Regions from separate parts of the Cyanobacterium sp. genome, predicted to be linked through region 1. Evidence: predicted binding sites of a transcription regulator. Region 1 holds the regulator's gene; each other region holds the start of a gene.
The links. Region 1 encodes NtcA, which controls nitrogen genes in cyanobacteria. Its sites were predicted from a motif close to TTTGTANCNNNNGNTACAAA; they were not measured.

Region 1 (3,217 bases):
ATTTAATGAGTGGTCAACAACTAGAAATCAAGATGGCCCAGGGTGCAAAACCGGGAGAAGGGGGACAACTACCCGGGAAAAAAGTGAGCGAATATATCGCCATGTTACGCCGTTCCAAACCCGGTGTTACCCTTATTTCTCCTCCCCCTCACCATGACATCTACTCCATCGAGGATTTAGCCCAGTTAATCCACGACTTACATCAAATTAACCCCACCGCTAACGTATCGGTAAAATTAGTAGCCGAAATCGGTATCGGTACCATTGCCGCCGGGGTAGCCAAAGCCAACGCCGATGTAATCCAAATTTCTGGTCATGATGGTGGTACGGGTGCATCTCCCCTAAGTTCCATCAAACACGCTGGATGTCCTTGGGAATTGGGGGTTACCGAAGTACACCGCACCCTGTTGGAAAATCAACTGCGCGATCGGGTTTTACTCCGTGCCGACGGTGGTTTAAAAACAGGTTGGGATATTATCATGGCGGCGTTGATGGGCGCTGAAGAATATGGCTTTGGTAGTATTGCCATGATTGCCGAAGGTTGTATTATGGCGCGCGTCTGCCACACCAACCAATGTCCCGTGGGGGTTGCCACCCAACAAGAAAGACTCCGTAAACGTTTTTCTGGGGTACCGGGGGATGTGGTTAACTTCTTCTACTTCATCGCCGAAGAGGTGCGTTCTATCCTTGCTAAATTAGGCTACCGCAGTTTAAACGAAATCATTGGACGGGGTGACTTATTAACCTATCGTCAGTCTGCCCAACTAGCCAAAACCAAGGCTCTCGTTTTAGACTGTTTAACCAATCTCCCTGATACCAAAACTAATCGTGACTGGTTAAACCATGGCGATACCCACACCAACGGTAATGTCTTAGATGATGAAATTTTGGCGGATAGTACCATTACCGACGCTATTAACACCCATGGCACCGTTACTAAAGAGATTAAGATCATAAATACCGATCGCTCCGTAGGTGCAAGAATTGCGGGGGTAATTGCCAAACAACATGGAGATTACGGCTTTAAAGGACAGCTAAACCTCAACTTTAAGGGTACTTGCGGACAGAGTTTTGGAGCTTTCAACGTTCAAGGGATGAATATTCACCTCGAAGGGGAAGCTAATGACTATGTAGGTAAAGGCATCAACGGCGGACAGATTGTCATTGTACCTCCTAGCAATGCCACCTTTGAGGCCTCTGATAACGTCATCCTCGGTAATACCTGTTTATATGGTGCTACGGGGGGCGAATTGTATGCCAATGGACGAGCAGGGGAACGTTTTGGGGTGCGTAATTCCAAGGCTACGGCGGTCATTGAAGGGGCAGGAGATCACTGTTGTGAATACATGACAGGGGGCTTAATCGTTGTCCTCGGTAGTGTTGGGCGTAATGTGGGCGCTGGTATGACTGGCGGTTTAGGTTACTTCCTTGATGAAGAGGGCAATTTTGAAGCGAAGGTTAACCCCGAAATTGTTTCTATCCAGCGCATTTCTACCCCTGAAGGGGAAGCTCAGTTAAAAGGGTTGATTACTAACCATGTTGAGAAGACAGGTAGCAAAAAAGGTCAATTAATCCTTGATAATTGGTCGGAATATCTACCTAAATTCTGGCAGGTAGTACCTCCATCCGAGGCGGAAAATCCTGAAGTTAAGGCTCAAAAAGAGTTAACATCTGTGTAATTTAATTTGATGGGGTGGGCAATGTCCACCCTATTTTTTTTGAATATATATAAATGAAAATTGCTTGATTTCTGTGGTTAGGAAAAAAGAAGTTTTTTTAAGCAAACTGTTGACTTAGGGCTACGGGATTATGGACGGTGATTTTTTTCTTGGTAATGGAAATCATGCCATCTTGTCGCAACTCTCCTAATAGTCTGGTGACAGTAACACGGGTAGAGCCTATGGCCTCGGCGATCGCCTGGTGGGACAATTTGAGATCAATGGTGATACCATTAAGGCTAGGGATGCCAAAGTCACGACAAAGAATTAATAAAAAACTAACCAAACGAGAAGCCATATCACGGTGAGCAAGGGTTTCAATCATCATCTCCGTTTGTAAAATACGAGAAGATAAACCCTGTAACATGAGACGAGACAATTCAGGATTATCCTGTAAAGAACGTTGGAAATGCTCAATGGGGGCGGATAGTAACTCCACGGGGGTAAATGCTACGGCATGGTAAAAGCGATCGCTCTTTTGTCCTGTAATCAAAGATAGAACCCCAAAAACACTATTTTCCCGTAAAAGAGCCACGGTAATCTCTTCCCCAGCCTCATATAAACGAGACAATTTCACAGCGCCCTTGACTAAAAAATATACCCTTTCCGCAGGATCTCCAGGGAAAAAGATTGTCTTACCCCGTTCAAACTTTTCCATCACAGGGTTATACATTCCGCCCCCTATCTGACGAAACACCGAGGCGAGGGGTTGCTCTTGAGTGGGTATTGGTTGCATATATGGTAATTAATATTTAATAATTGATCGTGCAAATGACGCTTTCTATAAGAAAATAGCTTAAGTGTAAACTAGATAACCATTTTATCGTTTAATCGGTTTTACAGATCATAGTCTTTTATTTCAATCAATAAAATTTATTCATTATGTTAGATTTAACAGGAAAAAACGCCCTCATTACGGGCATTGCCAATAATCGCTCCATTGCTTGGGGTATTGCCCAACAACTGCACAAGGCAGGGGCAAACATCGGTGTTACCTACCTTCCCGATGAAAAAGGACGTTTTCAAAAAAAAGTGGGAGAATTGGTAGAACCCCTCAACCCCAGTATTTTCTTACCCTGCAATGTCCAAGATGATGCCCAAATTGCAGAAACTTTCAACGAAATCAAGGAAAAATGGGGCAAGATTGATATTCTTATTCACTGTTTAGCTTTTGCTCAAAAGGATGATTTAACGGGGGATTTTAGCAACACCTCCCGGGATGGTTTTAAAACCGCCCTTGATATTAGTGCCTATTCTCTCACCAGTCTTGCTCAAGCGGCCAAACCGTTATTAACTGACGGGGCTAGTATTGTGACTCTTACTTACCTAGGGGGGGTAAAGGTAATTCCCAACTATAATGTTATGGGTATTGCTAAGTCTGCCCTAGAAATGAGTGTCCGTTATTTAGCGGCGGAATTAGGTCCTCAAAATGTGAGGGTAAATGCCATATCAGCAGGCCCGATTCGTACCCTCGCTTCTTCTGCTGTGGGTGGCATCCT
Region 2 (3,217 bases), on a different contig from region 1:
GAGCGATAATGACTTATGTTTTATCTCGAAAAGTTGTATTTTTTAACCCAAAAACAAACAACCCCCAACACGAATGTTAGGGGCTACATTTGACCAAAACTAAAGAAATACCTTAGAATCTATCACGACGGTTTCCACCTTCTTCACGAGGCTTTGCTTTATTAACCTTCATTTGTCTGCCCATCCACTGAGCACCATCTAAAGTTTCGATTGCAGTTTCTTCTTCACTATCACTAGACATTTCTACAAAACCGAAACCGCGCATTCTTTTAGTTTCACGATCTACAGGTAAATAAACACGTTTTACTTGACCATAATCAGAGAAGACAGTTTGTAAATCTTCTTCTGTAACATCATAGGATAAATTCCCAACATATATGGACATAGACTTGCTCCAAAATCTTAATTTACACTAGGGCAACTGAGACGACGGACGTGACTCTTTCCATACTGTTCAAGGAATAACCTTACTATACTGGAATCAAACACTGTTACCGAAACGAACCTCAAATTAACACTAATTCTAATTTATCATATTACCCGTGTAATTGACAGAGGAAGATCATAGATAAACCAATGAATAATCGAGCATAAATCATTGATTATTGATAATAAGCAATTAATTTTTTTGACTTTTCAAATGATTTACTAAAGCCTGTAAACCCAATAAATAACTATCTACTCCAAAACCGCTAATTTGCCCGATGGAGATGGGAGCAATGTAGGAATGGTGGCGAAATTCTTCACGACGATATATATTGCTAAGGTGAACCTCCACCGTAGGAAGATTCACCCCTGTCAAAGCATCTCTGATAGCTACACTCGTATGAGTATAAGCCCCCGCATTAATCACAATCCCTTGATAATTTCCTAGAGCCTGATGAATTACATCGACTAAGTAACCCTCATGATTAGACTGAAAACAACTTATCTCAACCCCTATCTTTTTTCCTTGCTCCATAAGGAGTTTATTGACACCATCAAGGGTTAAGCTACCGTAGATTTCAGGTTCTCGTTGTCCCAAAAGATTAAGGTTAGGACCATGCAATACTAAGATTTTTAAGTCAGACACACTTTTCTATTAAGATAATTAACGATAGCCATTGGAACGACGATCTCTAACAGGAATAGGAATCAATTCTGGTTCAGGCTCGGCTTGTGGTCCAGCTAATGCTTCCACTAACTTTTGAGTCCACTCTTTGATTTTTTCGATGATTTTCTCTATTTGATCCATTAATAAAGAAGACTCCCATAATGCTTTTTGTCATTAAAACCATCATAACGTTTACTTTTTGTAAATGCAACTGAGGAAAACCTAGGGGTAATTTTTCCTACCAATTGATGGAAAATGAGATTTTTCTTTTTACTTGGATTTGTCTTCAATTAACAAGGGAGTTTCTTCTTTAAACTATTATCTATTAATTTTTTGTAATAATTGATACCGTTTTCTTTTAATAAAGGTAGAATTGAATTATAGAGTAAAAAAGCCTTTAAAACTGAGGATTAGAATTATGATGAATATAACCCGTAAAAATCAAATGAGAGCAGAAGCAGGAAAAGCATATAGAGATACCTTAAGAAAAAATTTGGAACACCGCCTAGAAGTTGCTAGAAGTCAAGGAAATCAAAAGTTAATTCAACAATTAGAACAAGAAGCTGCTTATTTACATCTTGCATAATTTTAATCAATATTTTTCTTTACATATCTACTTGAGCCTATCTATTGTTGGATAGGTTTTTATTTTTTATAAGAATTACTCACATATTAGAAAACATTTGATTTATTGGGGATATATAGATATATTGAACAGGTATCTGTATAAATAACAAATCATAAGAACATGAAACTAATGATGGATTCTCCACCAGACTTAAATGCTCTTAGTTTATTTGCTCAAGTGTCTGAAGTGCAAGAAGCATTACCAATTCCAGATGACGTAGTGAGTGCGCTTTTAAGTTTAGGAAAGGGGATATTAATTTTAATTGTTGGTTTAATTTTTGCCAATATTTTTAAGGGTTTTGTCAGAAAATCTTTGCATAAAACTGACATTGATAACCGATTAGCTGCTTTTATCATGGGTGACAATGCCGATGATGGAAAGAAAATTGAAACTGAAAAATGGATTTCAGAAATAGTCGGTTGGATTATCATCCTTTTTGTGGTGGTTGCTTTTCTCAATGCTTTGGAACTAAATTTGGTTTCTGAGCCTTTGAATGCCCTTTTAAATGAGGTGATGAGCTTTTTGCCCAATTTAGGGGGGGCGGCTATTATCCTTGTGGTGGCTTGGTTATTGGCTACGGTGGTGAAGTTAATCGTCATAAAAACTTTATCACAGTTTAATTTTGATGAGAAGCTAAACCAGCAGGTGCAAGAAGAAGATGGAGAGGTTGCCGACTCTAGTGGGGCTGATATTGCCATCGGTGATACCATCGGTAATACTCTTTTTTGGTTTATTATCTTACTGTTTTTGCCCTCTATACTAGGTATTTTAGGGTTAGATGGCACTTTACGACCTTTGGAGGAGTTGGTTAATGATATTTTGGGGGTTGTACCCAATGTATTTGCCGCTTTAATTATTGCTTTTATCGGTTGGATTGTGGCTCAAGTGGTGAAAAAGGTTGTTACTAATTTATTGAAAGCTAGTGGGGCTGATGCCATTGGTGCAAAATTTGGTATGTCCACTACTAATAAAAAACAGTCTTTATCCTATGTTATTGGCTCTGTGGTATATGTCTTAATCTTAATTCCTATTGCAATTACGGCTCTCGATGCCTTACAAATTCAGGCTATTTCTGTACCTGCGATCGCAATGTTGGATCAAGTTTTGGACATACTACCGAAACTATTTGCCGCTATTGTGGTTTTAGGATTTGGTTATTTTGGGGCTCAATATTTAGCGGAATTATTGGTTAATCTTTTAACTAATATAGGTTTCAATAACGTATTTGTGTGGCTAGGCATTACCCAAGGCGCCCCTGTGGTGATGGAGGAAAATCCTGAGGTAGAAAATAATTCCCTGACGAAAACCCCTGCTCAAATTGTGGGTATCATCCTTGTCATTGCCATTATGTTGGTGGCAACCATTACAGCGGTGGATATTTTACAAATTGAAGCGCTTAAGGAAGTTGTTGCTTTTATTTCCCTGTTGGCGGGGCAAGTATTAGTGGGGGTAATTATTTTTGCGGTGGGCTTATATTTTGCTAATTTGGTATATCG
Region 3 (3,217 bases), on a different contig from region 1:
CGTTAATTTAGCAGAAAGGGTAACCACATCCGTTAGTAAAGTTTTCACCTCATCGGCTTTCCCCTGCAAACTTTCTTGGGTTGGTTTATCTTCTATCCATTCCACCAAACCCACTCGGTAGGGCTTTTCCCTCACATATTCCAATACCCTAAACCTTTGTTGTCCTAAAGTAAGAACTTTCATGCGATCATCTGGTAAACGTTCAAAATGGATAATCTCCGCACAACAACCAATATTCGCAATTTCCCCATTAGTCGGATCGATCATTAATACTCCAAAACGGCGATCGTACTCTAAAATGGTATTCATCATCATACGATAACGAAATTCAAAAATATGTAGAGGTAACGGGCGCCCCGGGAATAAAACCACTTCAGGCAGAGGAAACAATGGTAATTCTCTAACAGCGATGGAAGATGATGTCATAGTTTTAAGTTTTGTTATGCTCTTTTTTCTAATTTAACGGATTTTGAACACTATTAGAGAGTTTATTCTGCTTATTTCCTAGGGTTTGATGAAAAAGTGAAACGGTGGGGAGTCGCAAAAAAAAGGGACGCAACCTAAAATTACGCCCCCTAAAACCTAAATTTCCAAAAGAATTTTACACATCATAATATAAAGCGAACTCATAGGGATGAGGACGGAGACGTAAGGGGTTAACCTCCGTGTCTAACTTATACTCGATCCAATTTTCGATAAATTCCATGGTAAATACACCACTATCGATTAAGAAATCATGATCTTTTTCCAACGCTTCGAGCGCACCTTCTAAAGATGCAGGGGTAGAAGGAATTTTGCTCAACTCCTCAGGGGATAAATCATAAATATCCACATCCAAAGGCTCTCCTGGTTCAATTTTATTTTTGATACCATCAATACCAGCACAAAGCATGGCAGCAAAAGCAAGGTAAGGATTACAGGTAGCATCAGGACAACGGAATTCTAAACGCTTGGCTTTGGGGTTATCTCCACACAAAGGAATACGCACAGAAGCAGAGCGATTACCTTGAGAGTATGCCAAGTTTACAGGGGCTTCAAAACCTGGTACAAGACGCTTATAGGAGTTGGTGCTGGGGTTGGTAAAAGCAAGGAGGGCAGGGGCATGTTTGAGAATACCACCGATGTAGTATAAAGCCATATCACTCAAACCTGCATATTTATCTCCAGCAAATAAAGGCTTACCTTCATTCCAGATAGATTGGTGGGTGTGCATCCCAGAGCCATTATCGTTAAACAAGGGTTTGGGCATGAAAGTGGCACTCATACCGTATTTTTTAGCTACGTTTTTAATGACATATTTGTAAGTCATCAAGTCATCGGCCGCCTCTACCAAAGTACCAAATTTGAAACCTAGTTCATTTTGTCCCCCAGTGGCTACCTCATGGTGATGTTTTTCGATGGGTACACCACATTCTGCCATGGTTAATAACATTTCCGTACGAATGTCTTGCATGGTATCGGTGGGAGATACGGGAAAATATCCTTGTTTGTAACCGGGTTTATAACCTAAGTTACCCCCTGCCTCTTCCCTACCAGAGTTCCAGCGCCCTTCAACGCTATCTACATAATAATATGCTTTGTTTTCGGTTTGGTCGAATCTAACATCATCAAAGAGGAAAAATTCCGCCTCAGGACCAAAGTAGGCAGTATCACCAAGACCAGTGGAAGCTAGGTAGTCTAAGGCTTTGTAGGCAATGCTACGGGGATCTCTGGAGTACCATTCCCCTGTGCGAGGTTCTTTGATACGACAAATCATGCTGAGGGTAGGCTCTTTGTAGAAAGGGTCGATCCATGCGGTGTCGGGATCTGGTACCATTGCCATATCGGAGTCATTAATGGCTTTCCAACCACGAATACTAGAACCGTCAAAGGGTACACCTTCGGTAAAAGAGGTTTCGTCTATTTGATCATAGTAAAATGTACAGTGTTGCCATGTACCGGGTAGATCGATAAATTTGAGATCAATCATCTTAATCCCGTTGTCTTTGATCATTTGTAAGACTTCTTGGGGAGTTTTAGCCATTAATAAATTCTCCTAATAGTTTTTAATGAAATATCCTTCTCAAAGGTATTATCCTAAGTATTCTCTTGATTTCGTTTTGTAACTTTTTATACCAACTAAATTATAATTTGCTTTAAATGTCAATTTTTTTTTTAAGCAATAGATATTAGTGAAAGTTTATTTTAGGGAGGAATACCTTATGTATTTAGGGATTCTAAACTATAATTTATTTTCTTATTTTTTTCAAGACTTTATTTATGGGGCTTTTGCTATTTTTTTTGTATTTAACTATTTGAATTATTTTTGCATAAGGAATTGTTCAACATTTACTGGGGGCAAGGGGGTTAAACCCCCTGTGATATACAATATTTTTAGTTTTGGGGAAGTCGCTATTATTTGCCTACGGCGGAGGTTAAAACTTCGTTCCCTGTTTTGGTAATAAGTACATCGTCTTCTATTCTTACGCCAATGCCTTTCCAATGGTCGGGAATTTCGGGTTGTCCTTCGGCGGGGGTGATGTAGGGAGAGATATAAATCCCCGGTTCGACGGTGAGAACGTTTCCTGCTTGCAGGATTTGCCAGTTTTCTTGGTCTTGTTTATAGTTCCCTACGTCATGGACATCTAACCCTAGCCAGTGTCCTGTACGGTGCATATAAAAGGGTTGATATTTGTTCTCTTTAATAATTTCTTCGGTGTCTCCTTGGAGTAGTTTTAGCTCTTTTAGTCCTTCTACTAATACTTCTACGGCTTTATCATGGTATTGGTTATAGGTGTTTCCTGGTTGTACCTGTGCGATCGCACTTAATTGGGCTTCTAAGACCAAATCATAGATGGCTTTTTGTTCGGGGGTAAAATTACCTGAAATGGGGAAAGTACGGGTAATATCGCCATTGTAGTAGCCAAAACTAGCCCCCGCATCAATGAGCAGTAAATCTCCCTCCTCCATTCGGCGGTTATTTTCGATGTAATGTAAGACACAGGCATTAGCGCCCGAGGCAACGATGGAAGGATAGGCAGGGCCTTCACAACCAAAAGAACGAAAAATATACTCAATTTCCCCTTGAACTTCGTACTCATAACGGCCGGGGGCAGCAAATTCTTTCGCCTTGATGTGAGCCTTTGCAGAGATGGAAGCCGCCTTGCGAAGCATTTCAATTTCCGTGGCACTCTTGACCATCCGTAGGGGGTGTAAAATATAGTTAGAATCCTCCATA
Region 4 (3,217 bases), on a different contig from region 1:
AGGCTTGGGGATCTTCTGGATCGAAGGTCGTACCATCAAAAAAGGTTTCTACCCCCCTAGAAGGACTACTGGGAATTTGATCTGCGGGGGTCCCGATGGCTTCGGCTGCTTCTCTCCACAGATCTTCTCTGTTGACTTCATCCACAAGGGCTTGGGTGTCCGTATCGGCGGGAATATAACCCCAACGAATATTTTCGGTCAAAAACCATAAATCATGGCTCTTGAAGGGGTAGGAAGCGTCATCACGCCAAAATTTCATGGCATATTCAAAGTTTTCTTCAACTCTACCAGTACCAAAGTCGATGTTTCCTTTAGATCTTTCGACGATGTCTTCAAAGGGTACTCTAAACCATTTGTTTTGGGATACGATTTGACACATTTCCTCAACGTTTTCGGGGCGATCGCACCATTGTTGAGCTTCTAAAACCGCCATCAATAAAGCACGGGTTGCTTTAGGATTTTGATCTACCCAATCTTTACGCATGGCAAAGGCTTTTTCTGGATGATCATTCCATAATTCCCCTGTAACTAGAGCAGAATATCCTTCCCCTTGCCCTACTAACTGAGCATTCCAAGGCTCTCCCACACAGAAAGTATCCATGGTGTTAGTTCTCATATTTGCCACCATTTGTGGAGGGGGTACAGGTACCACGGAGGCATCGCTATTAGGATTAATACCATTGGCAGATAACCAATAACGCATCCATAAATCATGAGTCCCCCCGGGGAAAGTCATGGCGGCAGTAAAGTCTCTACCGTCTGCATTGGCTTGAGCTACTGCTTCTTGTAGTTTATCTGGGGTTTGTAAACCGATGTCAGGGAAAGCATTACTTACAGAAATTGCTTGACCATTGGTATTAAGACGAGCCAAAATATACATGGGTACAGGTTGATTTGTGGTAGTACCCAAGGTCATTTGATAGGGCATGGGGGTTAAAATATGGGCGCCATCAATACCACCACCCGCCGAACCTAATTCAATATTATCCCTAGTGACGGGCCAAGAGGCTTGTTTTAATACCTCTACATCGGTCATGCCATATTTAGCAAAAATTCCTTTTTCAAGGGCAATAATCAAGGGAGAAGCATCGGTAAGGGCGATAAAACCAAACTTGGCAGAAGTGGTTTCGGGAGCATTATCTCCCATGTCAATGGTTTCTACTTGTTCGACGGTGGTTGTGCCATTGTCTGCACCGCAACCATGTAATATTGCTGCTCCTACGGCGGTTAAACCACTGGTTACGAGGAATTTTCTGCGGGATAATCTACTCATTTTTGTTCGCTAAGTTAAGAGATATTAATTAAATCGTTATTAAATTTATATTTTCTTTACAATTATTTCTCGGTATCCGTTGTTACCGTATGCAGTTTTATATGAGTTAAATGCTAAGATAAGATGACAAAAGTGCATAACCTAGGGGCGTTATGTTAATGGAGAATTAAGCAGACACCGTTGGGAATAGTAATTTTTGGGTGTTTTTTGACCCTTGTACTATGTAGCTCTTGATAATTCTACTTTTTGATTTATCTAGTATCTATTAAAATGGTTAGCGTTTTAGTTTAAGAATATTTGGCTTTAAATAAACTCAATTTTCGCTGTTTCTAAAATAAAATTCTTTATAAAATTTTAAATATTTACTACAATATTGAGGTGTTAACCTATGGTGTAAAAATCATGATTAAAATATTGTCCAAAATAATAAGTTAATTTTAATGTTTCGTTTCACCACAATCCCCATTTCTCGGAGTGGTCTCTATGGGCGATCGCTCATTCTATTTATCCTAAGCTCGACTATTATTGCGTCATACCTACTCAATATTACTGAACAAGAATCTCCCTTTTCTTGCATCATACTGGCTTTTACGGGTATTCCTTGCCCGGGATGCGGACTAACAAGATCATTTCTAGCCATGGCCCATGGCAGTATTTGGGATTCGTTTTATCATCATTTATTTGGTCCTTTATTATTTATTGCTTTTATTATTTCTTCCCTTCATCTATTGTTAGAAATTTTAACTAAAAAAAAGCTCAAATCCTTCTATCTAAAATTAGCACAAAACAAAAAGTTACAATACTTGATTTTATTTTCAATTTTGATCTATTATTTGAGTAAACTTGTCTTTCTTTATAGTACGGGAGAGTTGACAGAAAGTTTTTTCTCATCTCCTTTAGCAAATCTGCTTTATAAATAATAGTAAAAATCTATCAATATTAGGAAGAAAATAATGAGTGAATTTAACGCATCGGAAGCTCAAAGTAAAAAGATGGCCGCTGGTATTTGTGCCATTCTTTTAGGTTCTTTTGGAATACATAAATTTATCCTTGGTTACAATCAAGAAGGAATTATTTTACTCTTAGTTACTTTGCTTACCTGTGGTTTTGGTGCCGCCATAACATCAATTATTGGTATTGTAGAGGGGGTAATTTATTTAATGAAAACTGACGAGGAATTTTATAATCTGTACCTCAACGGTAAACAACCTTGGTTTTAGTAAATGAAAAGTTTAAAAATTAATAGTATTAGGACAAAACTTTTTCTTTTTATCTGTGGTGGTGGTTATCTAATATTTTTTTCTAGTTTAGATATTTCCTCTCCTTTTATAAAGTCTTATGTTGTCCTTTTACCTGTCCAGATATGTTTAATTGTGTACTTTTTATTGAGAAATAAAAATAAATAAAAATCTACCTCAGATAATTACTGGGGTCTTTTTTTATATAAAAAGTAATAATATAATTGATCCATTGTCAAATATTCTAATAATTTATTTAGGTTTATATGAAAGGAATTTATATTGTAGCTAACGATAAGGTAATTAATAATAGTATAGCTTTACTTAATAGTATTAGATTATATGACAAAGAAACTAATATTTTTTTGATTCCTTTTGATGATAAATATCAAGAAGTGGCAAAAGTTTTAAAAGAACGCCATGGGGTTAAATTATTTCCAGATTTAGACTTTGTTGATAATTTTACTACCAAAATTGCAAGTATTTTTGATCGTGATTTTTTAGCATTACCCAATAAAATGCGTAAGCTGGTGCAGTGGTTTGGCCCTTTGGATGAATTTTTGTATATTGATACTGATATTGTGGTTTTTGAAAAAATTATTGACAATTTAAAGTATTTGCAGGAGTACGATTTTTTAAACTGCGATTATCACTTTAAAGGTAGAAAGCTCAATGATATATTTTCCCCCATGGTATTAGAACAAAA

Region 2: a site for NtcA is predicted at 1,426-1,445, ahead of pirA (arginine synthesis PII-interacting regulator PirA). Genes of this name have one in related genera too.
Region 3: a site for NtcA is predicted at 2,099-2,118, ahead of glnA (type I glutamate--ammonia ligase). Genes of this name have one in related genera too.
Region 4: a site for NtcA is predicted at 1,343-1,362, ahead of ACXITR_RS08330 (CmpA/NrtA family ABC transporter substrate-binding protein). Genes of this name have one in related genera too.

Annotation. Positions count from the first base shown of each region.
Region 1 is NZ_JBSZCP010000013.1:80,086-83,302, forward strand. Features, by position in the region: gene gltB (glutamate synthase large subunit) at 1-1,679, shown strand, start outside; gene ntcA (global nitrogen regulator NtcA) at 1,777-2,454, opposite strand; gene fabI (enoyl-ACP reductase FabI) at 2,601-3,217, shown strand, end outside.
Region 2 is NZ_JBSZCP010000029.1:8,060-11,276, forward strand. Features, by position in the region: gene ACXITR_RS05100 (MFS transporter) at 1-80, shown strand, start outside; gene ACXITR_RS05105 (RNA recognition motif domain-containing protein) at 113-385, opposite strand; gene aroQ (type II 3-dehydroquinate dehydratase) at 620-1,072, opposite strand; gene ACXITR_RS05115 (hypothetical protein) at 1,091-1,234, opposite strand; gene pirA (arginine synthesis PII-interacting regulator PirA) at 1,515-1,679, shown strand; gene ACXITR_RS05125 (mechanosensitive ion channel) at 1,842-3,217, shown strand, end outside.
Region 3 is NZ_JBSZCP010000018.1:101,517-104,733, forward strand. Features, by position in the region: gene ACXITR_RS02960 (LON peptidase substrate-binding domain-containing protein) at 1-426, opposite strand, end outside; gene glnA (type I glutamate--ammonia ligase) at 602-2,023, opposite strand; gene ACXITR_RS02970 (aminopeptidase P N-terminal domain-containing protein) at 2,395-3,217, opposite strand, start outside.
Region 4 is NZ_JBSZCP010000041.1:7,540-10,756, reverse strand. Features, by position in the region: gene ACXITR_RS08330 (CmpA/NrtA family ABC transporter substrate-binding protein) at 1-1,273, opposite strand, end outside; gene ACXITR_RS08325 (DUF2752 domain-containing protein) at 1,714-2,193, shown strand; gene ACXITR_RS08320 (TM2 domain-containing protein) at 2,227-2,493, shown strand; gene ACXITR_RS08315 (Npun_R2821/Npun_R2822 family protein) at 2,778-3,217, shown strand, end outside.